4 regions of the Collimonas sp. GW821-FHT07E08 genome follow, and region 2 is predicted to be linked to each of the others. Evidence: predicted binding sites of a transcription regulator. Region 2 holds the regulator's gene; each other region holds the start of a gene.

Evidence for each region. Region 2 encodes sigma-54, which starts transcription at its own class of promoters, with help from an activator protein. Its sites were predicted from a motif close to TGGCANGNAANCTGCTTT; they were not measured.
Region 1: a site for sigma-54 is predicted at 5,362-5,379, ahead of glnA (type I glutamate--ammonia ligase). Genes of this name have one in related genera too.
Region 3: a site for sigma-54 is predicted at 1,280-1,297, ahead of prpB (methylisocitrate lyase). Genes of this name have one in related genera too.
Region 4: a site for sigma-54 is predicted at 4,460-4,477, ahead of AC07RZ_RS12635 (pilin). Genes of this name have one in related genera too.

The regions. Positions count from the first base shown of each region.
Region 1 covers NZ_JBWKQR010000011.1:67,145-75,189, reverse strand. Annotated here, with positions in the region: gene AC07RZ_RS15600 (type 2 periplasmic-binding domain-containing protein) at 1-635, shown strand, start outside; gene AC07RZ_RS15595 (branched-chain amino acid ABC transporter substrate-binding protein) at 918-2,024, shown strand; gene lhpH (trans-3-hydroxy-L-proline dehydratase) at 2,164-3,174, shown strand; gene AC07RZ_RS15585 (delta(1)-pyrroline-2-carboxylate reductase family protein) at 3,196-4,134, shown strand; gene AC07RZ_RS15580 (GNAT family N-acetyltransferase) at 4,131-4,625, shown strand; gene AC07RZ_RS15575 (rhodanese-like domain-containing protein) at 4,665-5,129, opposite strand; gene glnA (type I glutamate--ammonia ligase) at 5,556-6,971, shown strand; gene AC07RZ_RS15565 (DUF4124 domain-containing protein) at 7,182-7,679, shown strand; gene glnL (nitrogen regulation protein NR(II)) at 7,932-8,045, shown strand, end outside.
Region 2 covers NZ_JBWKQR010000007.1:201,321-209,365, forward strand. Annotated here, with positions in the region: gene AC07RZ_RS11260 (KpsF/GutQ family sugar-phosphate isomerase) at 1-487, shown strand, start outside; gene AC07RZ_RS11265 (KdsC family phosphatase) at 487-1,059, shown strand; gene lptC (LPS export ABC transporter periplasmic protein LptC) at 1,056-1,649, shown strand; gene lptA (lipopolysaccharide transport periplasmic protein LptA) at 1,706-2,248, shown strand; gene lptB (LPS export ABC transporter ATP-binding protein) at 2,245-2,991, shown strand; gene AC07RZ_RS11285 (RNA polymerase factor sigma-54) at 3,098-4,579, shown strand; gene hpf (ribosome hibernation-promoting factor, HPF/YfiA family) at 4,735-5,085, shown strand; gene AC07RZ_RS11295 (DUF4197 domain-containing protein) at 5,195-5,884, opposite strand; gene AC07RZ_RS11300 (deoxyguanosinetriphosphate triphosphohydrolase) at 5,977-7,140, opposite strand; gene aroKB (bifunctional shikimate kinase/3-dehydroquinate synthase AroKB) at 7,137-8,045, opposite strand, start outside.
Region 3 covers NZ_JBWKQR010000011.1:55,886-63,930, reverse strand. Annotated here, with positions in the region: gene prpR (propionate catabolism operon regulatory protein PrpR) at 1-1,069, opposite strand, end outside; gene prpB (methylisocitrate lyase) at 1,347-2,237, shown strand; gene prpC (bifunctional 2-methylcitrate synthase/citrate synthase) at 2,291-3,454, shown strand; gene AC07RZ_RS15535 (hypothetical protein) at 3,570-3,971, shown strand; gene AC07RZ_RS15530 (bifunctional 2-methylcitrate dehydratase/aconitate hydratase) at 4,076-5,527, shown strand; gene AC07RZ_RS15525 (propionate--CoA ligase) at 5,666-7,558, shown strand; gene AC07RZ_RS15520 (arsinothricin resistance N-acetyltransferase ArsN1 family B) at 7,643-8,045, shown strand, end outside.
Region 4 covers NZ_JBWKQR010000008.1:214,414-222,458, forward strand. Annotated here, with positions in the region: gene AC07RZ_RS12610 (DUF2889 domain-containing protein) at 1-217, shown strand, start outside; partial or broken gene sucC (ADP-forming succinate--CoA ligase subunit beta) at 232-1,404, shown strand; gene sucD (succinate--CoA ligase subunit alpha) at 1,424-2,305, shown strand; gene AC07RZ_RS12625 (Stp1/IreP family PP2C-type Ser/Thr phosphatase) at 2,557-3,321, shown strand; gene AC07RZ_RS12630 (FHA domain-containing protein) at 3,551-4,153, shown strand; gene AC07RZ_RS12635 (pilin) at 4,528-5,031, shown strand; gene AC07RZ_RS12640 (pilin) at 5,142-5,660, shown strand; gene AC07RZ_RS12645 (TfpX/TfpZ family type IV pilin accessory protein) at 5,789-6,562, shown strand; gene AC07RZ_RS12650 (hypothetical protein) at 6,648-6,947, shown strand; gene AC07RZ_RS12655 (O-linked N-acetylglucosamine transferase, SPINDLY family protein) at 7,108-8,045, shown strand, end outside.

The sequences.
Region 1 (8,045 bases), on a different contig from region 2:
ACACGACTGTCGCCGCCGACCTGGCGCAACGCCTCGGGGTCAGGCTGGTCACGATAAAAGTGACGGCGCAGGACCGTCTGCAATTGCTGGCGCGAGGCAAGGCAGACCTGCTGCTGCTGAACCTGAAGCCGGCCGATGCCGACGCGCTGCGTGCGAGCGCAAGGCTGCTGCCGACGGCTTACCAGGCGCACCCCAAGCTGATCATGCGCAACGATACCGGCATCAGGCGTCCGGCGCAGCTGCGCGGACGCAGCGTCTGCCTGGCGCAAGGCGGCGCTTATATCGGCAGCATGGCGGCCCGCTATGGCGCCGTGGAAAAAATATACAAAGCTCCGGCCGATGCATTGCTGGCGCTCAGGACCGGCGCCTGCGACGCCGCCGTGCATGACGATGCGGTCTTGACGGGCATGCTGGATTTGCCCGAATGGAAGAAGTTTTCAGCCAGCCTGCCGCTGGACGCGAGTCCGGCCACGCTGACTTTTGCGGTGAGGCCGGCGGATACCGGCCTGGGCGATTACCTGCGGCAGGCAGCCGGCGCATGGGACAGCGGCTACTGGGCCGGCAACCGGAAAAAATGGGTCAGCAATGTCGCATTCGAAGTCTACCTGGACCAGAATGTCCCGGATTGCCACTAGCCGCGCCTCAGCCCCCTTTCTGCTGTCTCTGCCAGGCACCGCCAATTTGTTTCCCTCGCCGCCCGATAGCAACTAAAATCCCTGCAGGATCAAGTCATTTTGCCATCGAATCTACGGAGAAGCTGCCGCATAAAAGAATTTAATGTGGCGGCGTCCCTGCTAGGATTCGATCTGCAAGAGACGTCCCCGGTTTCCCACGCCTGACGATGGGTGCCGATATTAAAAAAACACTATTATTAAAGACAGACGAAAGGATTCGCCATGTACGCACGGACCAAACTGATGATGGTTATGTTGGCTGCATTCCCAGCGCTCGCTATGGCGCAGGAGACACAAGTAGTAAAGATCGGTTTCAGCGGTCCGCTGACCGGCCCCCAGGCATCTGCCGGCCGCGACAACCAGGGCGGCCTGGCCATGGCGATCGACAAGCTCAATGCCCAGGGCATGGTCATCGGCGGCAAGAAAATCAAGTTCGAAGCACAGATGGAAGACGACCAGGCCGATCCGCGCGCCGGTGTGGGCGTAGCGCAAAAGCTGGTCGACATGGGCGTCAAGGCAGTGGTCGGCCCTTACAATTCGGGCGTCACCATTCCTGCTTCGCGCGTCTATAACGACGCCGGCATCGTGATGGGCACCGTGGCTTCCAATCCGAAGGTGACTTTGCAAGGCTTCCACTCGGTATTCCGGGTAGCGGCCAGCGACAGCCAGCTGGGCGGCAAGATGGCGCTGTATGCAGCCAAGGAACTGAAGGTCAAGACCGTCGCGATCATCGACGACCGCACCGCCTACGGCCAGGGCCTGGCGGAAGAGTTTTCGAAAGTCGCCAAGGCCAACGGCATCAAGGTGCTCGGCAATGACTTCACCAATGACAAGGCAACCGATTTCACCGCCATCCTGACCTCCATCAAATCGAAGAAGCCGGACGCGATTTTCTACGGCGGCTACTCGCCGCAGGGCGGCCCGATGATGCGCCAGATGAAGCAGCTGGGCTTGAGCGCCAAGTTCCTTGGCGGCGACGGCATCTGCGCGCCTGAAATGGGCCGCCTCGGCGGCGATGCGATTACCGACCAGGTGTATTGCACCCAGGGCGGCGCCATGCTGGACAAGCTGGCTTCGGGCAAGACCTTTGCGGCCGACTACCAGAAGCGTTACAACCGTCCTGCGGAAACCTACGCTGCTTCGTTCTACGACGGCATGATGGTGATCGCGCAGGCGATGAAGGACGCCAACTCGGTCGAGCCTAAGCAATACGTCTCGGCGCTGGAAAAGATCCACTACAAGGGTGTCGCCGGTTCTTATGAATTCGACGCCAACCACGACCTGAAGCAATCGCCGGTAACCGTGTTCCGCTTCAAGGGCGGCGTGCCGGAAGCGCTCACCAGCTACTAAGCAGCTAGCGGGCAGCAGCCCTGGCAGCCCCGCTGCCAGGCGTATCGCAAAAAGTAAGACAAGGCGGAAGGCGCTGCGCGCTTTCCGCCTGCATCAAGATGCAGCTCGAACCTTCTCGGCTCTCTCATACAAGATTCCCATGCTAAGTTATACACGAACCATCCACACGGTCGATGCGCACACTGGCGGCGAACCGCTGCGCATCGTCATTTCCGGCCTGCCGCCGGTGCCGGGCAAGACCATCCTCGAGCGCCGCAGCTGGCTCAAGGCGCAGCGCGACGATGTGCGCCAGTTCCTGATGAACGAGCCGCGCGGCCATGCCGACATGTACGGCGCCTACCTGTTGCCGCCGGTTACGCCGGCCGCCGATTTCGGCGTGATCTTCATCCATAACGAAGGTTACAGCGACATGTGCGGCCATGGCATCATCGCGCTCGGCAAGGTGCTGGTGGAGCTCAACCATGTAGAACGCACCGTGCCGCTGACGCGCATCGGCTTCGACACGCCGGCCGGTTTTATCGAAGCCCAGGTCGCGTGGGACGGCCAGCGCGCCGGCGCCGTCACCTTCCGCAATGTGCCGGCGTTCATCTACCGGCGCGATGTCGAAGTCGAGACGCCGAGTTTCGGCAAGGTGACGGGCGACATCGTGTTCGGCGGCGCCTTTTATTACTACATGAATGCCGACCAGGCTGGCGTCAAGATCAAGCCGGAGCAGGTGCGCGGCCTGATACAGCTGGGCGCGGAAACCAAGCAGGCGGTCAAGGACCAGGTGGCGATCCAGCATCCGCTGGAGCCCGGCCTGGATACCCTGTACGGCACCATCATCGACGGTGCGCCGAACGGCGCCGGCGCCGACCAGGCCAATGTCTGCATCTTCGCCGACCGCGAAGTGGACCGTTCGCCGACCGGCACCGGCACTTCCGGCCGTGCCGCCCAGCTGTTCCTGCGCCAGAAACTGGCGCTGAACCAGGTGCTGGTGAATGAGAGCATCGTCGGCAGCTGTTTCCGGGTGCGCGTGACCGGCACCACCAAAGTCGGCGAGTTCGATGCGGCGCTTACCGAAGTCACCGGCGATGCGCACATCATGGGTTTCAACCAGTGGGTGCTGGAAGACAGCGATCCGTTTCCGCAAGGTTTCTTCTTGCGCTGATTGATTTGGACGGCCTGACTTATGAAAATCCTCGACGCTGACAGCACCGCCGCCGCTTTGCCCTATGCCGAACTGGTGCCGGCGCTGGTAAAGGTCGCGCGCCAATTGCGCGAAGGCGAGATCAACGCGCCCGAACGCATGGTGGTGGAAATCGACAAGGCCAGCGTGCTGCTGTGCATGCCGGCTATCGCCGCTGACATCGGCATGACCAAGCTGATCACCGTGCACGCCAACAATGCGCAATTCCAGTTGCCGGCGATCCAGGGCGAAGTGGTGGTGTTCGACGCCGCCAGCGGCCGCCGGCTGGCGCTGTTGCACGGGCCTACCGTTACCGCGCGCCGGACTGCGGCGGTAAGCTTGCTCGGCATCGAGGCGCTGCTGCCGTCCAGGCCGAAGTCCGCATTGCTGATCGGCACCGGAGTGCAGGCTATCGCCCACGCCGACGGCCTGGTCGAGTATTTCGGCGTCAATCAATTCTGGGTCGCCGCGCGCGACCTGCAGAAGACCCAGGTGTTTTGCGACGCCTTGCAGCTGCGCCATCCGCAGATTGCGGTCAAGGCCCTGGCCGCCGCCACGCTAGCCACCGATTTACCGCACACCGATGTCTTGATTGCCTTGACCACCTCGCGTACCGCGGTGATCCCGGCCCATGTCGCGGCAACCACGCTGGCGATCGGCGTCGGCGCCTTCAAACCGGACATGGTCGAGTTCCCGCCCGAGCTGCTGCACAGCCGCACCGTAGTGGTCGACTGCCTGGCCGGCGCCAGGCATGAAGCCGGCGATCTGCTGCAGGCGCAGGTCGACTGGAGCAAGGTGCGCGAACTGCCCGATGTGCTGGCGCACGGCTTTGTCCAGCAGGCCGTCTTGCCGGTATATAAGACCGTCGGCCAGGCCGCCTGGGACCTGGCGGCTGCGCGCGTGGCGATCGTATCGCTGGCGCGCACGGAACAGGCGACATGATCCGCAGCGCGGTGCAAGCCGACGGAATGAGCCTGACCGCGCTGTCGATCCAGGTCTGGCTGCATGCCTATGCCACAGAAGGCGTCAGCGATGACCTGGCGCGCGAGGTGCTGTCGACTTTCACGCCCGAGTATTTCCGCGAGATCATCGCCGATCCCGATTACCGGCTGTTCGTCGAAGTGGATGGCGAAAACCTGCGGGGCTATATCCTGCTCGGCCTGGACTCGCCTTGCGCGGAAAAAAACTACGGCGGGGTCGAGGTCGACACGCTATACGTGCAGGAACATTTCCATGGCCGCGGCATCGGCCGCGCGCTGCTGGAGCACGCCCGCGGCAGCGCCGGCGACCGGCTCTGGCTTACCGCCTGGGCTGGCAATGTACAGGCGCTGGGTTTTTACCGCGCCTACGGTTTCACCGATATCGGCACTGCCTGGCACGAATTCGAAGACCAGAAATACGAGAACCGGATATTGGCCTACCAGGCCAAATGAATCCGGCGCCCGGGCGCGCCAGCCTGCCGGGCAATTCCCTCAAGCTCCCAGCCAAGGCAAACCGGCCTTGCACCAGCCGTTGATGTTCTTGCGGTGGCCATTGTTGTCCTTGTCTCCTTCGAAGCCTTCCAGGATATTGAAACAGTTGCTGTAGCCGTTTTCGGTCGCCAGCTTGGCCGCGTGCTGCGAACGCACGCCGGAACGGCACAGGAACAGCAACGGCGTTCCTTTTTCAGCAATCTGCGCCAGCTGCGCCAGGAAATCGGGATTTTGCACGCCGCCGGGGTATTGCGACCATTGCACCGCCGCATGCTGCGGATCGCGGATCGAAACCCGGCCGACCCAGTCGCGTTCGGCATTGGTGCGGACATCCACCAGGATCGCGGCGACGTTTTCCTGCAGCAAGGCAAACGCCTCGCTCGGGGTGACGGCGCCGGCATAGGGCAGGTGGTCATTCTGGCCACGTTGGCGGGCGGTGGCCAGGAGTTCGTCAGTCGTAGGCATGGTGTATCTCCAAAAAATGTTTTTTAAACAAGCGGCTATTCAATGTCCCGGTTGCACCGTTATGGTGCTAATTCCTGGTTTGCCAAGGTGCGAGCACTAAAATGGTGCCAGCATTTTCCTGTGCACCATGACGGTGATTCGCGATAGCCGGACCAACTCCGAAAAAGCGCAATACAGCCTTCTAAACCAGCTAATTACCGGATCGAATAAGCGTGCCGCAATGAAAGGATGGTGGCATGGATTCTGCTATCATCCTGCACTGAGTTCTGGTCGTACTGAATTGCTGTCCGGTCATAGTTTGCTCAATACCTGTACATCATGATGTTACTGCGATGCTGAAGACTGCGCGCAACAGATCCTGAGCAGGGCGCACAATTTAAAAACCGTAGTACTTTTTTACAAGTACTTTCATCTTAGGAGATTCACATGGCAATGACGGCCGCAGAAGTCTTGAAAATGGCAAAAGACAACGAAGTCAAATTCGTTGATTTTCGCTTCGCTGACACCAAAGGCAAGGAACAGCACGTAACTGTCCCTGTCTCTCATTTCGATATCGATAAATTTGAGTCGGGTCATGCATTTGACGGTTCTTCTATTGCTGGGTGGAAGGGTATCGAAGCTTCCGACATGTTGTTGATGCCGGACCCTAACACCGCGAACATCGACCCGTTCATGGAAGAAACCACATTGTTCATGCAATGTGACGTCATCGAGCCATCCGACGGCAAAGGCTACGACCGCGATCCGCGTTCGATCGCCAAGCGCGCTGAAGCCTACCTGAAATCTTCCGGCCTGGGCGACACCGCCTATTTCGGCCCGGAACCTGAATTCTTTATTTTCGACAACGTCCGCTGGGGCGCAGACATGTCCGGCTGTTTCGTCAAGATCGGTTCGGAAGAAGCATCGTGGAGCACCGGCGCCGAACTCGAAGGCGGCAACACCGGCCACCGTCCAACCGTCAAGGGCGGCTATTTCCCTGTGCCTCCGGTCGACAGCTTCCAGGACATGCGTTCGGAAATGTGCCTGATCCTGGAATCGCTGGGCATCCCGGTTGAAGTGCATCACCACGAAGTTGCAGGCGCCGGCCAGAATGAAATCGGCACCAAGTTCTCGACCCTGGTCGAGCGCGCCGACTGGACCCAGAACCTGAAATACGTGGTCTGGAACGTGGCCCACACCTACGGCAAGACAGCGACTTTCATGCCTAAGCCTATCGTTGGCGACAACGGCTCCGGCATGCACGTGCACCAATCGGTCTGGAAAGACGGCAAGAACCTGTTCGCCGGCGACGGCTATGCCGGCCTGTCCGAATTCGCGCTGTTCTACATCGGCGGCATCATCAAGCACGCCAAGGCGCTCAACGCGATCACCAACCCAGGCACCAACTCGTACAAGCGCCTGGTTCCAGGCTTTGAAGCACCGGTCAAGCTGGCCTATTCGGCGCGTAACCGTTCGGCTTCGATCCGTATCCCGCACGTAGCGAATCCAAAGGGCCGCCGCATCGAAACCCGTTTCCCGGATCCGCTGGCTAACCCGTACCTGTGCTTCGCGGCATTGCTGATGGCAGGCCTGGACGGCGTGCAGAACAAGATCCATCCGGGCGAGGCAGCATCGAAAGACCTGTACCACCTGCCGCCAGAAGAAGACGCGCTGATCCCTACCGTTTGCGCTTCGCTGGAAGAAGCACTGGAAGCGCTGGACAAGGACCGCGAGTTCCTGACCCGCGGCGGCGTATTCAGCGACACCATGATCGATGCCTACCTGGACTTGAAGAAGCAGGAAGTCCAGCGCTACCGCATGACGACTCACCCGATCGAATTCGACATGTACTATTCGGTATAAGTCGGTTCGCAAGTTTGCACCTCCGCTCTTGCCAGATGCAAGGGCGGACTGCAAGATAAAGGACAGGGATCTCCCTGTCCTTTTGTTTTTCTCGCACGCTTGTTTTCACCTCCTGCATATCGCAAACTATATTCTGCAGGATGGTTTGTCATTGCATGTTTCTTGACATAAACTAGCGGCTCGATTGAATTGCCATTGCGAAGAAAGTCTATGAAGCGTCTTTTATCGGGATTTCTGCTATTGGCGGCCGTCAGCATGGCCGCAGGCACTGCTTACGCCCAAAGCGAGGTTTACCTTTGCGTGGACCAGAACGGCGTCAAGGAATACAAGAACACAGGCGACACCAAGGGCTGCAAGCGCGTCAGCCTGCCGCCGCTGACCGTGACGTCGTCGAGCAAGGCGCCACGCGAAGGCGCAGCCGCCAGCAAGCCGGCGGCCTCCACCCCGACCGATTTCCCGAAAGTGGATAACGGCACGCAAAAGGCGCGCGACAACGATCGCCGCCAGATCCTGCAGGACGAGCTGAAGAACGAGCAGCAGCGCCTGGCCAATCTCAAGAAAGACTACAACGACGGTACGCCGGAGCGGCAAGGCAACGAGAAAAACTACGCCAAGTACCAGGAGCGCGTGGCGTCGATGAAAGAGGACATTTCCCGCAGCGAGAAAAATATCGATGCGCTCAACCGGGAACTGTCGAATCTCAAATAATCTACGGCATGGTATCAACCTTGCTTAATGGATAAGGCCGCTCATGCGGCCTTTATTTTTGCCTACCGGTTTAAGATAGAGCAGAGTCGGACGCACCATAATGTGGCGATCCTGCATATTACCCACCGACATCGCTTACAAAGCTTGTTATGCTCGGAAAATGCACTATTTCAATCACACTCGCAGTCTCAATGACGCCGCCGCGCCGCGCCACGCTTTGCCTGGACCGGGCTTTTTGACAAGGATGCCAGGATGCCAATAAAAACCGCCGAACGGAACGTGCTCGCCAGCCTTGACCTGCTGGCTTCCGCGGTGCTGGTGCTGGACCAGCACGGACGCCTGGTGTTTGCCAACGCCGCCGCGGAA
Region 2 (8,045 bases):
GGCGATGGGCGACGCCCTGGCGGTGGCGCTGCTGGACGCGCGCGGCTTCCGCGAAGAAGATTTCGCCCGTTCCCATCCCGGCGGCGCGCTCGGACGGCGCCTGCTGACCCATGTGCGCGACGTCATGCGCAGCGGCGAAGCGATTCCGGCGGTGACCGCGGACGTATCGCTGTCGCTGGCGCTGCTGGAAATCACCCGCAAGGGCATCGCCATGACCGCCGTGGTGGATGAAAAATTCCATGCCATCGGCGTCTTTACCGATGGCGACCTGCGCCGGCTGATCGAACAGGTGCAGGATTTCACCAAGCTCACGATCGCCGACGTCATGCACGCCAACCCGCGCTCCATCGGCCCGGACCAGCTGGCGGTCGACGCGGTGCACATGATGGAGCAATTCCGCATCAACCAGCTGCTGGTCACCGACGCCGCCGGCATGCTGGTCGGCGCGCTGCATATCCATGACCTGACACGCGCCAAGGTAATCTGATGAATATCCAGGCCAAGCACGGCGAGACTGCCGATCTGACAGCGCGCGCAGCGCGGGTGCGCCTGATGATTTTCGACGTCGACGGCATCCTGACCGACGGCGGCCTGCTGTACGGCGCCGACGGCGAACAGCTCAAGCGCTTTAACGCGCTCGACGGCCACGGCATCAAGCAGCTGCAGCAGAGCGGCGTCGCCACCGCCATCATCAGCGCGCGGCAGTCGGCGATTGTCAGCCGCCGCGCCGGCGACCTCGGCATCGCCCACGTGCAGCAGGGCGTGCATGACAAGCATGCGGCGTTTGTCAGATTGCTCGCACAGCTGGGACTGGCGCCGGATGCCTGCGGCTTTATCGGCGACGATGTGATCGACTTGCCGATCCTGTCGCAGGTCGGCCTTGCGGTCAGCGTTCCCAACGGCCATCCCGATGTCCGCAGCCGCGTCCACTATGTCACCCAGGCCGGCGGCGGCCACGGCGCCGCGCGTGAGATCTGCGACCTGATCATGCAAGCGCAAAATACCTACGCAGCGACGCTGGCGTCGTACCTGCGCACCACACCGCAGGGCATTGCATGAAAAACCTGCGCTCCACCTACCGCTTTCGCTTCCTGCTGCTGCTGATATTGTTCATCTTGCTGGCGCTCGGCAGTTTCTGGCTGGTGCAGGTGATGCACCAGAATACCGAAGACCTGCTGCCGAAAGCGGCGCGCACCGAACCCGATTATTTCGTCGAGCATTTCAATTACGTGCAGATGTCGCCCACCGGGCAGCCGCGCTACAACATTTCCGGCGACCGGCTGACCCATAATCCAGGCGACGATTCGTTCGATGTGCAAAAGCCGCTGATCCACAGCCTGGACAAGGAAAAGCCGCCGATGAACCTGCGCGCCGACCGCGGCAAGATCGAAGACAACAACAGCAAGGTGCATCTGTACGGCGACGTCAATGCGGACCGGCCGAAGACGCCGCAGGCCGACAATTTCCACCTGAAATCCGAATACCTGCTGCTGCTGCCCGACGACGACGTCATGCAGTCCGACAAACCGGTGGAGCTCACGCTGGGACAATCGGTATTGCATGGCACCGGCATGGATTTCAATAATTCCACGCGTGTACTGAAACTGTTCAGCAAGGTCCACGGCGTGTTTCCGCCCAAACCTCGCTGATCCAGGCAAACAGGCCATTTTATGCACACCGTTCTATCCTTTACCCAGGATTTTTCATGAAACGAATATTTTTCATATCCCTGCTGTTGCTTAGCGCCATAGGCGTGGCGCATGCAGAAAAAGCAGACTCCGAAAAACCGACGCTGATCGATTCCGACCAGCTCACCTATGACGACGTCAAGCAGGTCAATGTCGCTACCGGCAACGTGGTGCTGACGCGCGGTACGCTGCTGATGAAAGCCGACCGCGTGGTGGTGACTACCGATCCGTCCGGCTACCAGTTCGCCACCCTGTACGCAGATCCCGGCAAGCTCGCTACGTTCAAGCAAAAACGCGACGGCGGCCCGGACCTGTGGATCGACGGCCATGCCGAACGTATCGAATACGACGGCAAGACTGAAATCACCAAGCTGTTTTCCAAGGCGCAGATGCGCCGCCTGCAAGGCGACAAGCCGACCGACGAAGTGAACGGCGAATTCATTTCCTATGACAGCCGCACCGAATTCTATTCGGTCAACAATACCGTCAACGGCAATAGCCAGGCTGGCGCCGGACGCATACGCGCCGTCATCCAGCCGCGCCCGAAAGCTCCGCAATGACCGCTCCCAGCACCCTGATCGTCAAAGGCCTGCAGAAAAGCTACGGCGCGCGCCAGGTAGTCCACGATGTGTCGCTGACAGTGCATTGCGGCGAAGTGGTCGGCCTGCTGGGCCCCAACGGCGCCGGCAAGACTACCTCGTTCTACATGATCGTCGGCCTGGTGCCGTCGGACGGCGGCGAGATCGACCTCGACGGCGTCGACATTTCGCGCTTGCCTATCCACCGGCGCGCGGTGCTCGGCCTGTCGTACCTGCCGCAAGAGGCATCGGTGTTCCGCAAGCTGACGGTGGAAGACAATATCCGCGCCGTGCTGGAACTGCAGCGTCCCAACGGCAAGCCGCTCACCAAGGCTCAAATCGACGAGCAGCTGCAGAAGCTGCTGCACGAACTGCAAATCGAAAAGCTGCGTGAAAACCAGGCGCTGTCGTTGTCGGGCGGTGAACGCCGGCGGGTCGAAATCGCCCGCGCGCTGGCCACCAATCCCCGCTTCGTCCTGCTGGATGAACCGTTTGCCGGGATCGACCCGATCGCCGTGATCGAGATCCAGCGCATCGTCCGCTTCCTCAAGGAACGCGGCATAGGCGTGCTGATCACCGACCACAATGTGCGCGAAACACTAGGCATCTGCGATCGCGCCTACATCATCAACCAGGGCAGCGTGCTGGCCAGCGGCAGTCCGGACGACATCATCGCCGACGAGTCGGTGCGGCGCGTATACCTGGGCGAGCATTTCCGCATGTAGCTTCATCGAGACATGCCCGAACGGTCGGGGACAAGGGAATGCGCCGCGCTGCCGCGGCAGCTTGCCCCGGATAAAGAAATACCAGTGAATTGTCTGCACGGAAGCCATGAAACAATCACTCCAGCTACGCACCTCGCAGCATCTTGCGCTGACACCCCAGTTGCAGCAGTCTATCAGGCTGCTGCAATTGTCCACGCTCGAACTGCACCAGGAGCTGGAACAAATCCTGTCGGACAATCCGCTGCTGGAGCGGGTCGACGACCCGCTCGACAATTCCGTACGCTTGCTGGCGGACGGCGCCATCAGCGGCACCACGTCGACCATGGATGCCCCGGTGGGCGACAGCGAAGTGAGCAGCTCGCCGAGCGAAAGCGAAACCGGACTGGACACGCCGCCGGCGGCCGAGAGCGGCCCGGAAAGCGGCGACGGCGAGTGGAGTTTCGACGATGTCGCGCGCAGCTCAAAAACCCCGGATGACGAAGATGCGCGGCCGCAGCTGGAAGCCCATGAATCCACCTTGCGCGAACATCTGCTGCAGCAGATGCGCGAGACGCTGCACGACATGCGCGACCGCGCCCTGGTCGAACTAACCATCGATGCGCTCGACGACAACGGCTATCTGGAAGAATCGCTGGAAGAAATCCTGGAGCGCCTGCCGCCGGAACTGGAAATCGCCATCGAGGAATTATCGACGGCGCTGAAGATGGTGCAGAGTTTCGACCCGGCAGGCGTCGGCGCCCGCAATGCGGCGGAATGCCTGAGCTTGCAGATCAAGCGTTTTATCAAAGTGCCATTTGTCACGCGCCGGCTTGCATTGGCGATTGTGCAAGACCACCTGATGCTTTTTGCGCAACGCGATTTCAATAAAATCAAGAAGGCGCTCGATTGCGACGACGAAGACCTGCGCGAGGCGCAGGCGGTCATCAAGCAATGCAATCCGCACCCTGGCGCGCCGTTCGCCGCCAACACCTCCGACTACGTCGTGCCCGACGTGATCGTCAGGCGCAGCAAGCAAGGCTGGCAGGTCATGCTCAACAATGACGTCATGCCAAGGCTCAGGGTGAATGTCCTGTATGCCAACATTCTGAAGCAAAGCAAGGGCGACGGCGCGCTCACTTCGCAGCTGCAGGAAGCCAAGTGGCTGATCAAGAATATGCGGCAGCGCTTCGACACCATCCTGCGCGTGGCGCAAGCCATCGTGGAACGCCAGAGGAATTTCTTTTCGCACGGCGCGGTGGCCATGCGGCCGCTTGTGTTGCGTGAAATAGCTGATACACTGGGACTACACGAGAGTACTATTTCTCGTGTAACCACTCAGAAATACATGCTCACTCCCCACGGGATGTTTGAACTGAAGTATTTCTTCGGCAGCCATGTTGCTACTGAGGCAGGTGGAGAGGCTTCCTCAACGGCAATCAGGGCACTCATTAAGCAATTGATAGGAGCGGAAGATACAAAAAATCCTTTCTCTGACAGCAAGATTGCCGACATGCTTGCGGAACAAGGTATGGTGGTAGCCCGCCGCACCGTCGCAAAATATCGCGAAGCACTGAAAATTCCGTCTGTTAATTTACGCAAGGCCTTGTAGTTCTTTTGGTTTGATTGTAAAGCTTACCCTTGCTGTGTCCAGACGAAGCGGGTTTCATTGGTTCTTGCCAGGACTGTCTGTTTTCGGACCGTCCGCCTAAAGATCCTGCGTATCCGGCTCCGGACCGCCAGCAATATTCTTGATAGGAGCGCTGTATGAACTTCACCATCAGTGGGCATCACCTCGAGTTAACCCCTGCCATTCGCGAATACGTACAAAGCAAACTAGAGCGTATCAAACGCCATTTCGACCAGGTCATCGATATCAGCGTGATCCTGACGGTCGACAAGATTACTGAAAAAGAAAAACGCCAGAAAGCGGAAATCAACCTGCGCGTAAAAGGAAAAGATTTGCATGCCGAAAGCATTGCCCACGATCTTTACGCCGCCATCGACGCCCTGATCGACAAACTCGATCGCCAGGTGATCAAATACAAGGACAAGATGCAAGACCACCAGCACGATGCGATCAAGCACCTGCCGGAAGAACTCCCCGCCGCGACCTGATCCGGCCTGCGCGAGCCGTGTGGCTCGCGCCAATAAATGAACAAGGGCGCAGTCAATGCGCCCTTTGTTATTATCAAACCATATTATTGTTTATCGCTGCGGCGCGTCCTTATTTCAATGCGCCGAACACCTTGCCGATAATCGCGCTGCCGGCGCCGACCGGATCCTGCCGTATCGCTTTCTCTTCGTCGCCGATGATGGTGTACAGGCCGTCCAGCGCACGCTGCGTGACGTAACCTTCAACGGTGCTTTGCTGGGCCGGCACCATGCCGGTCTTGCCGACTTGCCCCATGACCGAATTGTATTGCGCCGACAAGCCGTTGCGGTCGGTCACGCCTTTGACGATAGGCAGGAATTTCTGGCCCAGTTGCGCCGAAGTCTTTGACTTGAAGAAGTCAGTCACCGAAGTATCGCCGCCGGTCAGGATGTTTTTTGCATCCGTCACCGACATCGATTTCACTGCATTCAACAGCAGCGGCTTGGCCAGCGGCACTGCCTGTTCCGCGGCATGGTTCATCGACACTACCAGGTCGTCCAGTTTCTGTCCCTGGCCGGTCATCCTCAAGAGCGGCATGGCTTTATCGAGCACGCTGGGCAAGCCGATCTTGACCTTGTCGTTGTTCAGGAAGCCATTCTCGACGCCCAGTTTGGACACCGCGACATCCGCGCCTTTTTGCAGCGCGGCTTTCAGGCCGCTGCTGGCGTCCTGGTTGCTCAAGTCGCTTAAGGACAAGGCAAGCGCGGCGGAAGCGGTTACTGCCAGGGTCAGGGTCACTGCTGTTTGGTATACGCGACGCATAACGGTCCTCATGAAATGATTGGATAACGACAAAGTCTACCCTAACTTGTTGCGTTTTGATCAAGGGATCGGAAATCCCTTCGGTGCGCATGTCAAAGATGGCCTTCGTCTACCAGGAACAAACGCCGGTGCTCGCGTATCGCATAACGGTCGGTCATGCCGGCGATGTAATCGGCGATCGCGCGCGCCTGCGGGCTTGCTCCTGCCGTGCCGGGCTGGCCCAGCTGATAGTCGGGCGGCAGCAAGGTCGGCTCGGCGCTGAAACAGGCATACAGTTCGGCGACGATGCGGCGCGCCTTGGCCGTCATGCGATTGACCAGGTAGTGGCGGTACAGGTTTTCGCGCAAGAAGCGCTTCAGCAGCGCGGCCTGTTGCGCCATGCCATCGGAAAATGCAATAAGAGGCGGCGCATTGCGCACGTCGTCGACGCTCTGCAGGCGAGCATCCAGGATGCACTGCTGCGAGGTCTGGATCAGATCGGTGATCAAGGCGTTGATCATGCGCCGCACCGTTTCATTGATCGCTCGGCGCCCGCCGAGGCCAGGGTACAGCCGCTCGACCTCGCGGCTGTGGGTTGCATAAAAATCTATCTGGTTCATCTGCTCCAGCGTCAGCAGGCCCGAACGCAATCCGTCGTCGACATCGTGGTTGTTGTAGGCAATCTCGTCGGCCAGGTTGGCGACTTGCGCCTCCAGGCTCGGCTGCTTGCGTTGGATGAAGCGTTCGCCGATATCGCCCAGTTTCTTGGCGTTGGCCAGCGAACAGTGCTTCAGGATGCCCTCGCGGGTTTCGAACATCAGGTTCAAGCCGTCAAAAGCGCCGTAGCGCTGCTCCAGCTTGTCGACCACCCGCAGGCTCTGCAGGTTGTGTTCGAAGCCGCCATGCGCCTCCATGCAGTCATTCAAGGCATCCTGGCCGGCATGGCCGAATGGCGTGTGCCCGAGGTCGTGGGCCAGTGAAATCGCCTCAACCAGGTCTTCGTTCAGCTGCAGGTTGCGCGCAATCGAACGGGCGATTTGCGCCACTTCAATGCTGTGGGTCAGGCGGGTACGGAACAGGTCGCCCTCATGGTTGACGAAAACCTGGGTCTTGTATTCCAGCCGGCGGAACGCGGTGCAATGGATGATGCGGTCGCGGTCGCGCTGGAAATCGCTGCGGGCGCTGGGCGGCGCTTCCTCGAACAGGCGTCCTCGCGACAGCGCAGAATGTGCGGCATAGGGAGCGAGAGGCTGAGCGAGAAGCGCGTCCGGGTTCATCGCGGCAAGTCTCCCGAGGCTAGCTGCTGCAGTGTCGCCAGCAGCGCTTCTTGCGGCACGCCGGTGACCAGATGGCCGCCCAAGGGGTTCATCAGGATGAACTTGATCTGGCCGTCTTCGTTCTTTTTGTCGACCTGCATCAGCTCCAGCCAGCGCTGGGCGCCGAGGTTGGGCGCCTCGGTCGGCAGGCCGGCGGCGCGCACCAGCGCACTGACGCGTTCCTTGTCGACGGCGCTGATGCGCCCGAGCCGGTGCGACAGGTCGGCCGCCATCACCATGCCGCAACCAACCGCTTCGCCATGCAGCCATTTGCCGTAGCCCAGGCCGGATTCGATCGCATGGCCGAAGGTATGGCCGAAATTCAGGATGGCGCGCAAGCCGCCTTCGCGTTCGTCTTGCCTGACCACGTCGGCTTTCAGTTCGCAGGAGCGGCGGATGGCGTAAGCCAAGGCAACGTTATCGCGCGCCATGAGCTTGCCGATATTGCCCTCTATCCATTTGAAGAATTCGGCGTCGATCACCGCGCCGTATTTGATCACTTCCGCCAGCCCCGCCGACAGCTCGCGCTCCGGCAGGCTGTGCAAGGTCATGGTATCGGCGATCACTGCCTGCGGCTGGTAGAACGCGCCGATCATGTTTTTGCCGAGCGGATGGTTGATGCCGGTCTTGCCGCCCACCGAGGAATCGACCTGCGCCAGCAGGGTGGTCGGGATCTGCACGAACGGCACGCCGCGCATGTAGGCCGAAGCAGCGAAACCGGTAAGGTCGCCGATCACGCCGCCGCCCAGGGCGATCAAGGTCGTCTTGCGGCCGCATTTTGCGCTCAGCAGCCGATCGAAGATCTGCATCAGGCTGGCCCAGTTCTTTTCTTCTTCGCCATCCGGCAATACGATTTCCAGCACGCT
Region 3 (8,045 bases), on a different contig from region 2:
GCTCTTCCAGCACGCGCAGCAGCCGGGTTTGCAGCGCCAGCGGCATTTCGCCGATTTCGTCGAGGAACAGGGTGCCGCGGTGGGCCGCTTCAAACAGGCCGGCGCGGCCGCCGCGGCGCGAGCCGGTGAACGCGCCTTCTTCGTAGCCGAACAGCTCGGATTCCAGCAGCGATTCTGCAATCGCGCCGCAGTTCACCGCGACAAAAGGCCGGCCGCTGCGGCCGCCGGCCGTGCCTTGCGCCAGCGGGTGTTCACGGTGGATCGCCTGCGCCGCCAGCTCCTTGCCGCTGCCGGTTTCGCCATGGATCAGGACGTTGGCCGGCGAGCGCGCAAACAGCGTCACCGACCTGCGTATCGCTTCCATGGCGTCCGACGCGCCGCGCAAATCGCTGATGCCGTGCTTGGCCCTGAGCGTGTCGCTGACCGGATAGCTGCGGCCGCCGGTCGATTCCAGCTGGAGTTGCGTCAAACGCGCCAGTTCCAGCGCATCGTTGAACGCTTGCCGGATCGATGCGGCGGAATAGACAAAGATGCCGCTCAGCCCGGCTTCTTCGGCGAGGTCGGTGATCAGGCCGGCGCCCACTATGGCCTTGATGCCGCTCGCTTTCAAATCGTTGACCTGGGCCCGGGCGTCTTCTTCGGTGGCGTAGCTGCGCTGCTCGATGCTGAGGTCGAATGCGGTTTGGAATTCCGCCAGCGCCGGCATCGACGCCTGGTAGGTGATGACCCCGACCCGCGGCGTGATCTTGCGCGCGCGGGCCAGCGCCTGCATCACATCGAAGCCGCTGGCTTTGGCGATGATGACCGGCACCGACAAGCGGCTTTTCAGGTAAGCGCCGTTGGAGCCGGCGGCAATCACGGCGTCGCAGCGTTCGGTCGCCAGCCGTTCGCGGATGTGCTGGACCGCGTCTTCAAAACCTAGCTGGATAGGCGCGATATTGGCCTGGTGGTCGAATTCCAGCGTGATGTCGCGGAACAGGTCGAACAGGCGCGATACCGACACGGTCCAGATGACCGGAAGATCGTTGTTGTCGCGGTTGCCGGCGGGAGAGGGCAGGGGGCGGGCCATGTTATCGAGGTTTCATTGTTGCTTCAGTGGTGTTTCAATGATGTTTCATTAATGTTTCATGGATCAATTTGAAACATAGTATGGAACATCGAGGACGGTAATGCAATCGCTCGATGCCCCGGGGGCTATCCACGCAAGTGCCTGATTCCAAATAAATAGTCGTCGCAGCCTGGGAAGCGGACGGGGAATTGTTGCAGTCCATGACGGCCATGGCATGGCGATTGCAATATTGCTGTATCGGTTTCCCCATGAAACCTGTTCGAGACAAGGTGACGATATGACGCAATATTCCGCAGGCGCTGCATTCAGGCAGGCCGTTCGTGACGAATCGCCGTTGCAGGTGGTCGGCGCGATCAACGCTAACCACGCTTTGCTGGCCAAGCGCGCCGGTTTCAAGGCGATCTACCTGTCTGGCGGCGGCGTTGCAGCCGGTTCGCTGGGCTTGCCGGACCTCGGCATCTCCAACCTGGACGACGTCCTGACCGATGTGCGGCGCATCACCGATGTCTGCGACCTGCCGCTGCTGGTGGATGTCGATACCGGTTTCGGCTCCTCCGCCTTCAATGTGGCGCGCACGGTCAAGGCCATGATCAAGTTCGGCGCCGCCGCCATGCATATCGAAGACCAGGTCGGCGCCAAGCGCTGCGGCCACCGGCCCAACAAGGAAATCGTCAGCAAGCAGGAAATGGTGGACCGCATCAAGGCTGCCGTCGACGCCCGCACCGACGACAACTTCGTCATCATGGCGCGCACCGACGCACTGGCGGTGGAGGGCCTGGAAGCCGCGATGGAACGCGCGGTGGCTTGCGTGGAAGCCGGCGCCGACATGATCTTCCCGGAAGCGATCACCCAGCTCGACATGTACAAGACATTCGCGGCAGCGGTCAAGGTGCCGGTGCTGGCCAACATCACGGAATTCGGCGCGACTCCGCTGTTCACGGTCGATGAACTGAAATCCGCCGATGTCGGCCTGGTGCTGTATCCCTTGTCGGCTTTCCGCGCAATGAACAAGGCCGCCGAAAACGTCTACACCGCGCTGCGCCGCGACGGCACCCAGAAAAACGTGATCGACACCATGCAGACCCGCGCCGAACTGTACGAGCGCATCAACTATCACGAATTCGAGCAAAAGCTGGATGCCTTGTTTGCGCAGCAGAAGGCGAAATAACCGGCGTCCCGTATTTGAATCCTGGTCAAACAAATCGCATAGGAGCACGACACATGAGTGAGCAACAGCCTGCAGCAGCGGCAACCTTCAAGCCCAAGAAATCGGTAGCCCTGTCCGGCGTCACCGCCGGCAATACCGCGCTGTGCACCGTCGGCAAGACCGGCAACGACCTGCACTACCGCGGCTACGATATCCTGGATATCGCCGACAGCTGCGAATTTGAAGAGATCGCGCATTTGCTGGTGCATGGAAAACTGCCCACCAGCGCTGAACTGAAAGCCTATAAAACCAAGCTCAAAGCCCTGCGCGGGCTGCCAGCCAACGTCAAGGCGGCGCTTGAGTGGCTGCCGGCATCCTCGCATCCGATGGACGTGATGCGCACCGGCGTCTCCGCCATGGGCTGCATCCTGCCCGAAAAAGACGATCACAATACGCCTGGCGCGCGCGATATCGCCGACCGCCTGATGGCCTCGCTCGGCTCGGTCCTGCTGTACTGGTACCACTACAGCCACAACGGCAAGCGCATCGAAACCGAAACCGACGACGAATCGATAGGCGGCCATTTCCTGCACCTGCTGCACGGTGAAAAACCGTCCGCGCTGTGGGAGCAGGCGATGCACACTTCGCTGATCCTCTACGCCGAACATGAGTTCAATGCGTCGACATTTACCGGCCGCGTGATTGCCGGCACCGGCTCCGACATGTATTCGGCCATCACCGGCGCCATCGGCGCCTTGCGCGGCCCCAAGCACGGCGGCGCCAACGAAGTCGCATTCGAGATCCAGAAGCGCTACGACAACCCGGACGAGGCAGAAGCCGACATCAAGAAGCGCGTCGAAAACAAGGAAGTGGTGATCGGCTTCGGCCATCCGGTGTACACCATCTCCGATCCGCGCAACAAGGTGATCAAGGAAGTGGCGCGCAGCCTGTCCAAGGATGCCGGCTCCCTGAAAATGTTCGATATTGCCGAACGGCTGGAAACGGTGATGTGGGATATCAAGAAAATGTTCCCCAACCTGGACTGGTTTTCGGCCGTTTCATACCACATGATGGGCGTGCCGACCGCCATGTTCACGCCGTTGTTCGTGATTGCCCGCACCTCCGGCTGGGCGGCGCACATTATCGAGCAAAGGATAGACAACAAGATTATTCGTCCATCGGCGAATTATGTGGGCCCAGAAGATTTAAAATTTGTCCCGATTGGCAAACGCAAATAGCGCCTGTATGCAAAATGGCAATACCGGCGCAGGAGCGAGCCAATAGATGTTTCCATCGCGTAAGCGATGGAAGCTTCCGCTGCTTACTCAATTAACGCCTTAGGGCCGGGACCATATGATCGCTTTTAACGCATTGAATACTTACCGTATCGCTTCCGCTTTGACACTTACCGCCTTGCTGGCTGCCTGCGGCTCCAGCGTGCCGCTGGCCGACACCAAGCCGGATCCGACCTTGCCGAACCTCCTGAAGCTGGAGCCGACGCCGTCGGCAAGCCTGCTGACCGGTAATTTCTATTGCGAATTGGGCAACCGGGTCGACCTGGCCGGCGCCGGCAGCGACGTCAAGCTGACCTGGAAAGGCCGCAGCTACCCGATGGCCACGGTCAGCACCACCACCGGCGCGGTGCGCCTGGAAGACAAGGCCAGCGGCCTGGTGTGGATCCAGATCCCGGCCAAGTCGATGCTGCTCAATTCCAAGCTGGGACAGCAACTGGCCAACGAGTGCAAGCTGCGCTGATGTCCTGAACCTGGACGGTGTTGCGGGGGTGGCGGCGATGTATTTCTGCTTTAATTTTTTTGGTTGTAATTGTTCGTTTTAATTTTTCATCATCAAGGAAAACAATGTCCGCTCACATCTCCAACGTCCGCCCAAAATACGACAAAGTGCTGGTCGATATCGTCGACTACGTGACCAAATACAAGATCACATCCAAAGTAGCCTACGATACCGCCCGCAACTGCCTGATCGATACCCTGGGCTGCGGCCTGGAAGCGTTGGAGTATCCGGCTTGCAAAAAGCTGATGGGACCGATCGTGCCTGGCACCGTGGTGCCTAACGGCGCCAAGGTGCCGGGCACCCAGTTCCAGCTCGATCCGATCCAGGCCGCCTTCAACATCGGCGCCATGATCCGCTGGCTGGATTTCAACGACACCTGGCTGGCAGCGGAATGGGGCCATCCGTCCGACAACCTGGGCGGCATCCTGGCTACCGCCGACTGGCTCTCGCGCAACGCCATCGCCGCCGGCAAGAAACCGCTGAAGATGAAGGACGTGCTGACCGCGATGATCAAGGCGCACGAAATCCAGGGTTGCATCGCCCTCGAGAATTCTTTCAACAAGGTCGGCCTCGACCACGTGGTGCTGGTCAAGGTCGCATCGACCGCGGTAGTGGCCGAAATGATGGGCCTGACGCGCGAAGAAATCCTCAATGCGGTATCGCTGGCATGGGTCGACGGCCAGTCGCTGCGCACCTATCGCCATGCGCCGAACACCGGTTCGCGCAAATCCTGGGCAGCCGGCGACGCCACCTCGCGCGCGGTGCGCCTGGCCTTGATCGCCAAGAGCGGCGAAATGGGCTACCCGTCGGTGCTGACCGCCAAGACCTGGGGCTTCTACGACGTGCTGTTCAAAGGCCAGCCATTCAAGTTCCAGCGCAAGTATGAATCGTACGTGATGGAAAACGTGCTGTTCAAGATTTCGTTCCCGGCCGAATTCCATTCGCAGACCGCGGTGGAAGCGGCCATGACCTTGCACGCCGAACTGGCCAAGGCCGGCAAGTCGGTGGAAGACATCAAGAAGATCACCATCCGCACCCATGAAGCCTGCATCCGCATCATCGACAAGAAGGGGCCGCTGAACAACCCGGCCGACCGCGACCATTGCATCCAGTACATGGTTGCGGTGCCGCTGATTTTCGGCCGCCTGACAGCCGGCGACTATGAAGACAAGATCGCCGCCGACAAGCGTATCGACGTCTTGCGCGACAAGATCGTCTGCGTCGAAGACAAGGCATTCACCAAGGATTACCACGATCCGAAAAAGCGTTCCATCGCCAATGCGCTGACCGTGGAATTCAAGGATGGCAAGAAACTCAAGGAAATCGTGGTCGAATATCCGATCGGCCACGCACGCCGCCGCAAGGATGGCATTCCGCTGCTGGAAGCGAAGTTCAAGGTCAACCTGGCGCGCCAGCTGTCGGCCAAGCAGCAGCAGCAGATCCTGGAAGTGTCGCTGGACCAGAAAAAACTGGAAGACATGGCAGTCAACGAATATGTTGATCTGTATGTGATCTAAACCAGGCAGCGCCCCGCTTTGACGGGGCGCTGTTGCATTTGTCCGCATCGGTTTGCCAAGACATGCCGCAGAAGCATGCAAGGCGGAAGGCGTTCGCCTTCCAGCCCTACGATTCTTTTCAAGAAACGAGGAGACAGCATGAGTTTCGCCACCTTTTACCAGCGCTCGATCGACGACCCGTCCGCCTTCTGGGCCGAGCAAGCCAGGCGCATCGACTGGCACCACCCGTTCTCGCAAGTGCTCGACGACAGCCGGCCGCCGTTCGCCAGGTGGTTTGTCGACGGCGCCACCAACCTGTGCCACAACGCGGTCGACCGCTGGGTGGCGACGCGCGGCGACCAGCCCGCCCTGATCGCGATTTCCACCGAGACCGGCACTGAAAAAAACTATTCCTTCCGCGAACTGCATGCAGAGGTCAACCGCATGGCCGCCATCATGCAAGGGCTGGGCGTGGGACGCGGCGACCGGGTCCTGATCTACATGCCGATGATCGCCGAGGCGGCATTCGCCATGCTGGCCTGCGCCCGCATCGGCGCCATCCATTCGGTGGTGTTCGGCGGCTTCGCCTCGAACAGCCTGGCCAGCCGCATCGACGACGCCACGCCCAGGCTGATCGTCTCGGCCGACGCCGGTTCGCGCGCCGGCAAGATATTGCCTTACAAGGGGTTGCTGGACGAGGCGATCAAGCTGGCCCGGCACCGGCCGGCGCACGTGCTGCTGGTCGACCGCGGCCTGGCGCCGATGGCGCTGGCCGCAGGGCGGGATGTCGATTATGCCGAGCAGCGGCAGCAGCATATCGACGCCAAGGTGCCGGTGACCTGGCTGGAATCGAACCAAGCTTCCTATATCCTGTACACCTCGGGAACCACCGGCAAGCCCAAGGGCGTGCAGCGCGACGTGGGAGGTTACGCGGTGGCCCTGGCGACCTCCATGGACGCCATCTTTTGCAGCAAGCCGGGCGGGACATTTTTCTGCACCTCCGACATCGGCTGGGTGGTCGGCCATTCCTACATCGTTTACGGCCCGTTGATCGCGGGCATGGCGACGGTGCTGTATGAGGGGTTGCCGATCCGTCCCGACGGCGGTGTCTGGTGGAGCATCGTCGAAAAGTACAAGGTGACCCGCATGTTTTCGGCGCCGACCGCAATCCGGGTGCTGAAAAAGCAGCCGCCGGAACTGATGCAGAAATACGATCTGTCGTCCTTGCAGGCGCTGTACCTGGCCGGAGAGCCGCTGGACGAAACCACGTCCAGCTGGATTGCGTCGGCGCTCGGGGTGCCCGTGGTCGACAACTATTGGCAAACCGAATCCGGCTGGCCGATCATGACCATCGCCAGGAATGTCGACAGCAGGCCGGGCAAGCTGGGCAGCCCTGGCGTGCCGATGTACGGCTATAAGGTACAGCTGTTGAACGAAGCCACCGGCGCGCTATGCGGCGCCAATGAAAAAGGCGTGGTGGTGATCGAATGGCCGTTGCCGCCGGGCTGCATGCAAACCATCTATGGCGACGACCAGCGCTGCATCGATACCTATTGGGCCACGCAAGTGCCCGGCTCGGGCAACCGCGCCTATTCCACCTTCGACTGGGGCATCCGCGACGACGATGGCTATTACTTCATCCTCGGACGCACCGACGATGTCATCAATGTCGCCGGCCACCGGCTGGGCACCCGCGAAATCGAGGAAAGCATTTCCAGCCATCCGAATGTATCGGAAGTGGCCGTGGTCGGCGTCGAAGACAAGCTGAAAGGGCAGGTGGCGGTGGCCTTCGTGATTCCGCGGCAGGCGGTCGATACGGCCCAGGCGCGGGCTGCGCTGGAAGCGGAGATCATGGGCGTGGTCGACAGGCAGATCGGCAGCGTCGGCCGGCCGGCGCGGGTGCATGTGGTCGGGCTGCTGCCGAAAACCCGTTCCGGCAAGCTGTTGCGCCGTTCGATCCAGGCGATCTGCGAGGGACGCGATCCAGGCGACCTGACCACGATCGAAGATCCTGCTTCCCTGCAGCAGATCAGGGAAGCCTTGCTGGCCTGATGCGGCGTATTTGGCCGATGTCTTCGGCACGGGCGATTGCGCGGTATGATTATGCATTCGCCCGCATAAGCTGAGTTTTTTGCCATGACCCACACAATCCGCACGGCCAGCATTGCCGATGCCGCCGCCATTTGCGACATCTACAATCCCTACATCCGCGATACCTTCATCAGTTTTGAAACCGAACCGGTGACGCCCGAGCAGATAAAACATCGCATCCTGGATATCACCGCCAGCTTCCCGTGGCTGGTATGCGTCGAAAACGAACAGATCCTCGGCTACGCCTATGCCACCAAATGGCGTACGCGCGCGGCATACCAGCATGCCGTGGAAACTTCGGTGTACCTGTCGCCTGACGCCGCCGGCAAGGGGCTCGGCAGCGCGCTGTATAGGGCCTTGATCGCCGAGCTGCAGAAATTGCCGGTGCATGTGGTGATCGGCGGCATCGCCTTGCCGAATGCCGCCAGCGTCGCCTTGCATGAAAAAA
Region 4 (8,045 bases), on a different contig from region 2:
GGCTTTCGGCGGCGAAATCAATCGCGCTGCCGACCAGAAGCCGCCCCAGCTCGATCGTTGCCATGCATTACGCAGTGAAGGCGCAGTTGTCGCCAAATATTATCCGAAGTGGGCAATCAGCCCTCCAGCAGGAATCGGCACCGAATCCGTTTTAGAAACGTCGCATGTAGAATCGCCGCAATCGCATTTATCCAACCAAGCAATTTCATTTAATTAAGTGTCAGAAGGGAAGCTCGCATGAAAATCCATGAGTATCAGGGTAAAGAAATTCTCCGCCAGTTCGGAGTGACAACACCGCGTGGCATCCCGTGCCTGAACGTCGATGACGCGGTCAAGGCAGCTGAAACCCTCGGCGGTTCGGTTTGGGTCGTCAAAGCCCAGATCCACGCCGGCGGTCGCGGCAAGGGTGGCGGCGTCAAGGTTGCCAAGTCGCTGGAACAGGTGCGCGAATACGCTAGCCAGATCCTCGGCATGCAGCTGGTGACACACCAGACCGGCCCGGAAGGCCAGAAAGTCCGTCGCCTGCTGATCGAAGAAGGCGCTGACATCAAGCAAGAACTGTACGTCAGCATGGTTACCGACCGCGTCAGCCAACGCGTGGTGCTGATGGCATCCAGCGAAGGCGGCATGGACATCGAAGAAGTCGCAGCCAGCCATCCGGAAAAGATTCACCAAGTCGTCATCGATCCGGCCACCGGCCTGACCGACGCTGAAGCTGACAGCATCTCGACCAAGATCGGCGTGCCGGCCGGCTCCATCGCCGATGCGCGCAAGCAGTTGCAAGGCCTGTACAAGGCATACTGGGACACCGACTCGTCGCTGGCTGAAATCAACCCGCTGATCGTCACCGGTTCCGGCAAGGTCATCGCCCTGGACGCCAAGTTCAATTTCGACAGCAACGCGCTGTTCCGCCATCCGGAAATCGTCGCCTACCGCGACCTGGACGAAGAAGATCCAGCTGAAATCGAAGCATCCAAGTTCGACCTGGCTTACATCTCGCTCGACGGCAACATCGGCTGCCTGGTGAATGGCGCCGGCCTGGCCATGGCCACCATGGACACCATCAAGCTGTTCGGCGGCGAGCCTGCCAACTTCCTCGACGTCGGCGGCGGCGCTACAGCCGAGAAAGTCACTGAAGCGTTCAAGATCATGTTGAAGAACCCAGGCCTGAAAGCCATCCTGGTCAACATCTTCGGCGGCATCATGCGCTGCGACGTGATCGCCGAAGGCGTCATCACCGCATCCAAAGCCGTTTCGCTGCAAGTACCGCTGGTCGTCCGCATGAAGGGCACCAACGAAGAAATCGGCAAGAAAATGCTGGCCGACTCCGGCCTGCCGATCATCTCGGCGGACAGCATGGAAGAAGCGGCGCAGAAGGTTGTTGCTGCGGCCAACGGTAAGTAACAAATAACAAGGAACAGATATGTCGATCCTGATCAACAAAGACACTAAAGTCGTCACCCAAGGTATTACCGGCAAGACCGGCCAATTCCACACCCGCGGCTGCCGCGACTACGCAAACGGCAAGAACGCTTTTGTCGCAGGCGTGAACCCGAAAAAAGCCGGCGAAGACTTCGAAGGCATCCCGATTTTCGCTAACGTTTCCGAAGCCAAGGCCGCCACCGGCGCCAACGTCTCGGTGATCTACGTACCGCCGGCAGGCGCTGCGGCAGCCATCTGGGAAGCGGTTGAAGCCGAGCTCGACCTGGCCATCTGCATCACCGAAGGCATCCCGGTACGCGACATGCTGGCGCTGAAAGACCGCATGGCAAAAGCCGGCAGCAAGACCTTGCTGCTCGGACCAAACTGCCCAGGCCTGATCACGCCGGACGAAATCAAGATCGGCATCATGCCGGGCCACATCCACAAGAAGGGCCGTATCGGCGTGGTTTCGCGCTCCGGTACCCTGACTTATGAAGCAGTCGGCCAGCTGACCGCGCTGGGCCTGGGCCAATCGTCTGCAGTGGGCATCGGCGGCGATCCGATCAACGGCTTGAAGCACATCGACATCATGAAGATGTTCAATGACGATCCTGAAACCGATGCCGTCATCATGATCGGTGAAATCGGCGGTCCGGACGAAGCCAACGCGGCTTACTGGATCAAGGACAACATGAAGAAGCCGGTGGTCAGCTTCATCGCCGGTGTCACCGCTCCTCCTGGCAAGCGCATGGGCCATGCCGGCGCGCTGATCTCGGGCGGCGCCGATACTGCGCAAGCCAAGCTGGACATCATGGAAGCGTGTGGCATCACCGTGACCAAGAATCCATCGGAAATGGCGCGCCTGCTGAAGGCGATGCTGTAATCGCGGCTTGACAGGAAAAATAGGGCAGGTGTTTATCGTATAGACGATTACCAGCCCGGACCAAAAAAAGGGAGCTTCGGCTCCCTTTTTTATTCCCGTGCACAATCAAGGTCTGGCTACGGGTGTAGCATCCAGGAGCAGGGGCGGCGCCGACTTTGCAATTTGTCTTGCCGTCCCCAGCAGAACCAAGGAAAATACTTGTAACTAGGCAATCACCTGATCTGCCATAACTTTTTATCGTGTCTCGACATATGCCGCTTGAGTTTGCCGCCAAAACGGATATTGGTATGGTGCGAGTACAGAACGAAGACACCGTCGTGGTCGACGATGTCTTGCAGCTGGCGATCCTGGCCGACGGCATGGGCGGTTACAACGCCGGAGAAGTCGCCAGCAGCATCGCCACCGTCGCCATCCAGGAAGAAATCGAAAGCCAGCTGCAGGAGTACCGCCGCCTGCAGAAGCCGGAAGACGAGCTGCCGGTGCGCCTGTGGCTGATGCAGGCCGTGCGCCAGGCCAACAGCACCATCATCAACGCCGCCCGCCGCGAGCCGGAATACCGCGGCATGGGCACCACCCTGGTGGTGGCCTGGTTCGAGCCGCAAGGCAGCCTTGCCATCGCCCATGTCGGCGATTCGCGCGCGTATCGCATCCGCGACGGTTTGCTGGAACAGCTCACGCGCGACCATTCCCTGCTGCAGGAACAGATCGACGCCGGCCTGATCCGCGCCGAAGACGCGCAATTCGCCAACAACCGCAACATTGTCACGCGCGCCGTCGGCATCGATTACCAGCTGGTGGTGGAAGTCCACCAGCACCAGGTGCAGCCCGGCGATCTTTACCTGCTGTGTTCGGATGGATTGTCGGACCGGATCGGCGACAATGATATCTTCAACATTGTCAGCGACGCCCAGGGCGACCTGAAGATGGCATGCACCATGCTTATCAATGCCGCGAACCAGTCAGGCGGTCAGGATAATGTGTCGGTGATCCTGGTCAGGGTGCCGGAGAACGAATAAGCGTGTTGCGATTGCCGGTGAAAATTGAAGGCAAGCGCGATATGCGGGCCCGCAATATAAATCCCGAAATTTGAGTATCATTGCCCCGAAACAACATTAAACTGGGGGTTTGCTGAAGTATGCAAGACCGATGTATGAGCAACGCCAATACCAGTAGCTGCGGACGTGGCCGGATCTGCAGCATGGTTTTAAATTAACTTACAAATAGCGTTTCCCGAGAGAGATAGGAATGGCGAAGATCATCCTGACCAAAGGCGGCACCGTGATACAAGAGATGACGCTCACCAAAGAGCGCACCACTATCGGCCGCCGCGCCCACAATGACATGGTCATTGATAACCTTGCCATCAGCGGCGAACACGCGGTCATCATCACTATCTACAACGATTCGTTCCTGGAAGACCTCAACAGCACCAACGGCACCCAGGTCAACGGCCATCCGGTCACCAAGCATTTCCTGCAGCATAACGATGTGATCCAGATGGCCAGGTACAAATTGCTGTACCAGGTGGATACGGATGAGGAAATCAAGGACAACCGGCCGAAGATGTTTCCGGTGCCGCGGCCGGATGCGACCATTACCGTGCTGGATGGGCCTAGTGCTGGCAAGGAAATGCTGCTGACCAAGGTGTTGACTACGATTGGGCGTCCTGGCATCCAGGTGGCTATTGTTACGCGTCGGCCGCATGGTTACGAACTGACCCATGTCGAAGGGCAGACTTATACCCGGGTCAATGACACGCCATTAAATGCCGGAGCCCGGCCGCTCAAGGATGAGGATGTAATTGATATTGCCGGGACTTTGATGAAGTTTTCCTGGAAGACTGCTTAATCCTTCAGTTCGGCCAGACGCCGGCTGTGCGTCTGGCTTCTCCCTTCAGCGAATCTCCGTCGCGCATCTGTAATTTAAGGCTATCGCCAATTTCCCCTCTGTCGAGAATCGATAACACTGGTTTGTCATCTTATTAGCGTGTTGATTGCTGGCTGTTGAGGACTTGGGGCAGGACAAATTGCCGCAAGAGTGAAGATGGCATTTTCATAGTTTCTTCATGACAAAATTTGTCAGCGCAACATCGAAAATCTGCCAAATTTCCTCACTTTTCCAGACGCAAATCCGGGAAATCGCGGGATTTTCCACTGGCACAGACATTGCTCTAAGTCATAGGCAGTGAAACCCCTTTTTATCAACCGGAGAAACACATGAAAATGATGCAACGCGCTCAGCGCGGTTTTACCCTGATCGAATTGATGATCGTTGTGGCAATTATCGGTATTCTGGCAGCGATTGCTTTGCCTGCTTACCAAGATTACACAGTTCGCGCTAAGGTTAGTGAAGGTCTGGTGCTTGCTGATGCTGCGAAGTTGGCCGTCGCTGAGACATTTCAGTCTACTGGTAACATTCCTGCTGATAACACAGCCGCCGGTTACAGCTTTATTCCATCTAAATATGTAAGTTCCATCGACATTGCATCCGGTGTAATTAAAATTACATATGCAACAGGCTCTGGTGGTATTCCGGCCTTGGCAGCTACTGGGAATCTTATTTATTTGACTCCTAATATCAATAAGCTTGCTTTGGTCGCCGGTACTAGCGGCACTATTGACTGGGCTTGTGCATCCGCCACAAGTACAGCAGCACAAGGTCACTCGTTGGGCGCAATTACCTTAGGCAGCGTTTTGGCAAAATACTCTCCAGCAGAATGCCGTTAATTTTTGCAATGCGAATTGTATAAATGAGTAATTCAGTATAAAAAAGGCGCTCAGGCGCCTTTTTTATTAATTTGATTTAGACAATCACTTTGATAAGAGCAGGAAATCCCATGAAGTCGCTCAGCTTGTTACAACGCGGCCAACGCGGTTTTACCTTGATAGAATTAATGATTGTAGTTGCCATCATTGGCATCCTTGCTGCTGTTGCATTACCGGCATACCAGAATTACTTGGTGCGAGCTAAGGTCAGTGAAGGGCTCGCATTGGCAGAAGATGCAAAAATAGCAGTAGCTACAGCTTTTCAGTCCACCGGCTTGATCCCGGCTCAGGACTCAGATGCGGCCTATGGTGGTGCATCGTCCAAATACGTTACAAGCGTGTCAATCGGCGGGGGAGGCGTGATTACAATTACCTATAACTTTGCCCCCGACGGCATCGTGGCTCTATCAAATGCTACCAACACGCTACTGTTGACACCAAACATAAATAATCTTCCACTCGCAGCAAATACCTCAGGACCGATTGACTGGGCCTGTACATCTTCCACCAAAACAGCATCGCAGGCACATTCTTTAACAGCGAACGTAGGTACTTTGCCGACAAATTACGCTCCAGCGGAATGCCGTTGATTTTTTTGTTCGAAGACTGATTGTGTTGACATCAAGCCGTTGGAAGTACGATGTTTGAAATTTGTTTTTATATAACATATATCAAACTTAAAATCTGCAATCAGAAATAAATCATTTTCTTGAAGAATATGCGGCAAACAATCAAAAAGCGCTTGCTCGCTTTTGCTATACATTTGGCAATCAGTGCCCTGATCGGCACACTGACTTTTGCCCTGATTTATCTCATCTGGTTCCCGTCACCCTATTTTCAGCTGACTAACGGCCGCGAATTGTTTTTATTGTTGCTGGGATGCGATGTAGTGCTGGGGCCGCTGCTGACACTGGTTATCTTCAATATCCTGAAACCGCCACGTGAGTTGCGGCGCGATTTGATGTTGATCGCTTTCATCCAGCTCGCTGCGCTGGGTTATGGCTTGCATGTGATTTTTGAAGTTCGACCCCTGTATATTGTTTTTTATGGCGATCAGTTCAACGTGGTGGCGGCAGATGAAGTGACCACGGATCCAAAGTTGGGCGGGACGCCAAAATTGTCGCTGCACTCGTTGCTAGGGCCGCAGATTGTCGGAGCGAAAATGCCCGATAATAAGGACGAACGCCAGGCGATCCTTTGGTCGTCCGTCGGTGGTGGAGCTGATATTTTTGGCATGCCAAAATACTTTGTGCCTTATCAGCAAATGAAAGACGCAGTGCGCCAGAAGGCTGTTACAGCCGAAGGCTTTGCAGAGCAAAATAAGATCGCTGCATTCAATCTGGCACGTCTTGAGGCCGATTACCGTGCGCAACGCAATCCGGTCGGGTTTGTACCAGTAGTGGTGCAGAGCAGATTCAAGTATGCTGCTGGCGTAGTGTCGTTGGCAACAGGGGAGTTGCTGCAAGTAGAGCCGGTAGAGGAAAAAAAATAGCGTATTGCTTTGCCATGGGCAAAAAGAGCTTGCAAGGCAGGTGAGCTGGATAGCCAATTAATCGAATTGTTGTGGGAGAAGATGGATGTGGTTCAGCTGGTTTGATGCACGTGAGGAAAAGCAGTTTGGGCAGTCGCTTGCTGCAATCCTGATTGAGAGGCTTTCTCTTGAAGGGCCGGCTCGCAATAACAGGTTAATGGGCAAGAAGCATGATGCGATGCTGCATAACATGATGCAGCAGATAAGCAGCTTCACGCGCGATCGCAAAATGAATACCTACAAGAAGGCCCAGGTCGGCAATGCATTCAAATGGGCATTGAAAGACAAGGGATATGATCCCGAATATGTGGATCAATTAACCAATTGGCTGATGTTGAAGATCTAGCCTATCCTTGATTTGTTGCAAGCAGCGGCTTGCGCAAACAGGTTTTGCGCTAGTCAAATTTGGCAGAAATGATCGCATATCTGATTGCGTTCGGTGAATCAATAACAATTCTTGAAGAACTACGTTCAAGATTCGCACCCTCCGATTTTTCCTCGAGCTCATGTTCAAATCCTTTAAAAATCTGTTTTCCTCGACCGAAAAGAAAGTCGCAGTCGCGGTGCCGTCAGCCGATGCTGCGGCCGGACAGGATATAGGCGCTGCCCGTACGGCCCATCTGGTGCGAGGCACCTCGTTTCTTGGCAAGGGAGATGTCCGCAACGCAGAAATGTGCTACCGGCAGGCGCTGGCGATCGACCCGGCGCATGTGTCCCCCTATATAGCTCTGGGATATGTGCTTAGAGAACAGCGGAAATTTGATGAGGCGAATGAAATACTGACGCAAGCGATAGCGCTTGACCCGAAAAATGTCGATGGTCTTTACATGTTAGGGACAATCGCTAAAGAGAACGGCGACAAGAGCGGCGCAATCGCTAATTTCAAGAAGGCGCTCGCCGTCAAGCCGGATTTTGAGCCGATATACTGCGACCTGTGTTTGCTGATGTTTGAACAGGGCCAGCACGATGCCGCCAAAGATCTCCTCAGGAAAGGGACTGCAATTTTCCCGCAGAACCCCGACATCCATCACTATCTGGGGAATTTATATTCCATGGAGGGCAATCAAGATGCGGCGATTGCCTCCTACAAGAAAACCTTGGCTATTAAACCGGAATTTCCGGAAGCGCTCAGCAATCTCGGCAACGCGCTGCAGGCAGGAGGGCAGGTCGAAGACGCCGTGGACAGCTATCGAGCCGCACTCGCCCTCAGGCCTGATTACGTTCCGGCTTTCACCAGCATGCTGTTGGCAATGCAGTACCATGCCGCATATGCACAAACGGAAGTGTTTGCCGAGCACCGGCGTTTCGCGCAATTGTATGAGTCGCCGCTGAAATCGCGCTGGCCGCGGCATCGGAATACGCGTGACCCGGACAAGCGGCTCAAGATCGGTTACGTATCCGGAGATTTTCGCAATCATTCCGTAGCGTTTTTCATTGAGCCTGT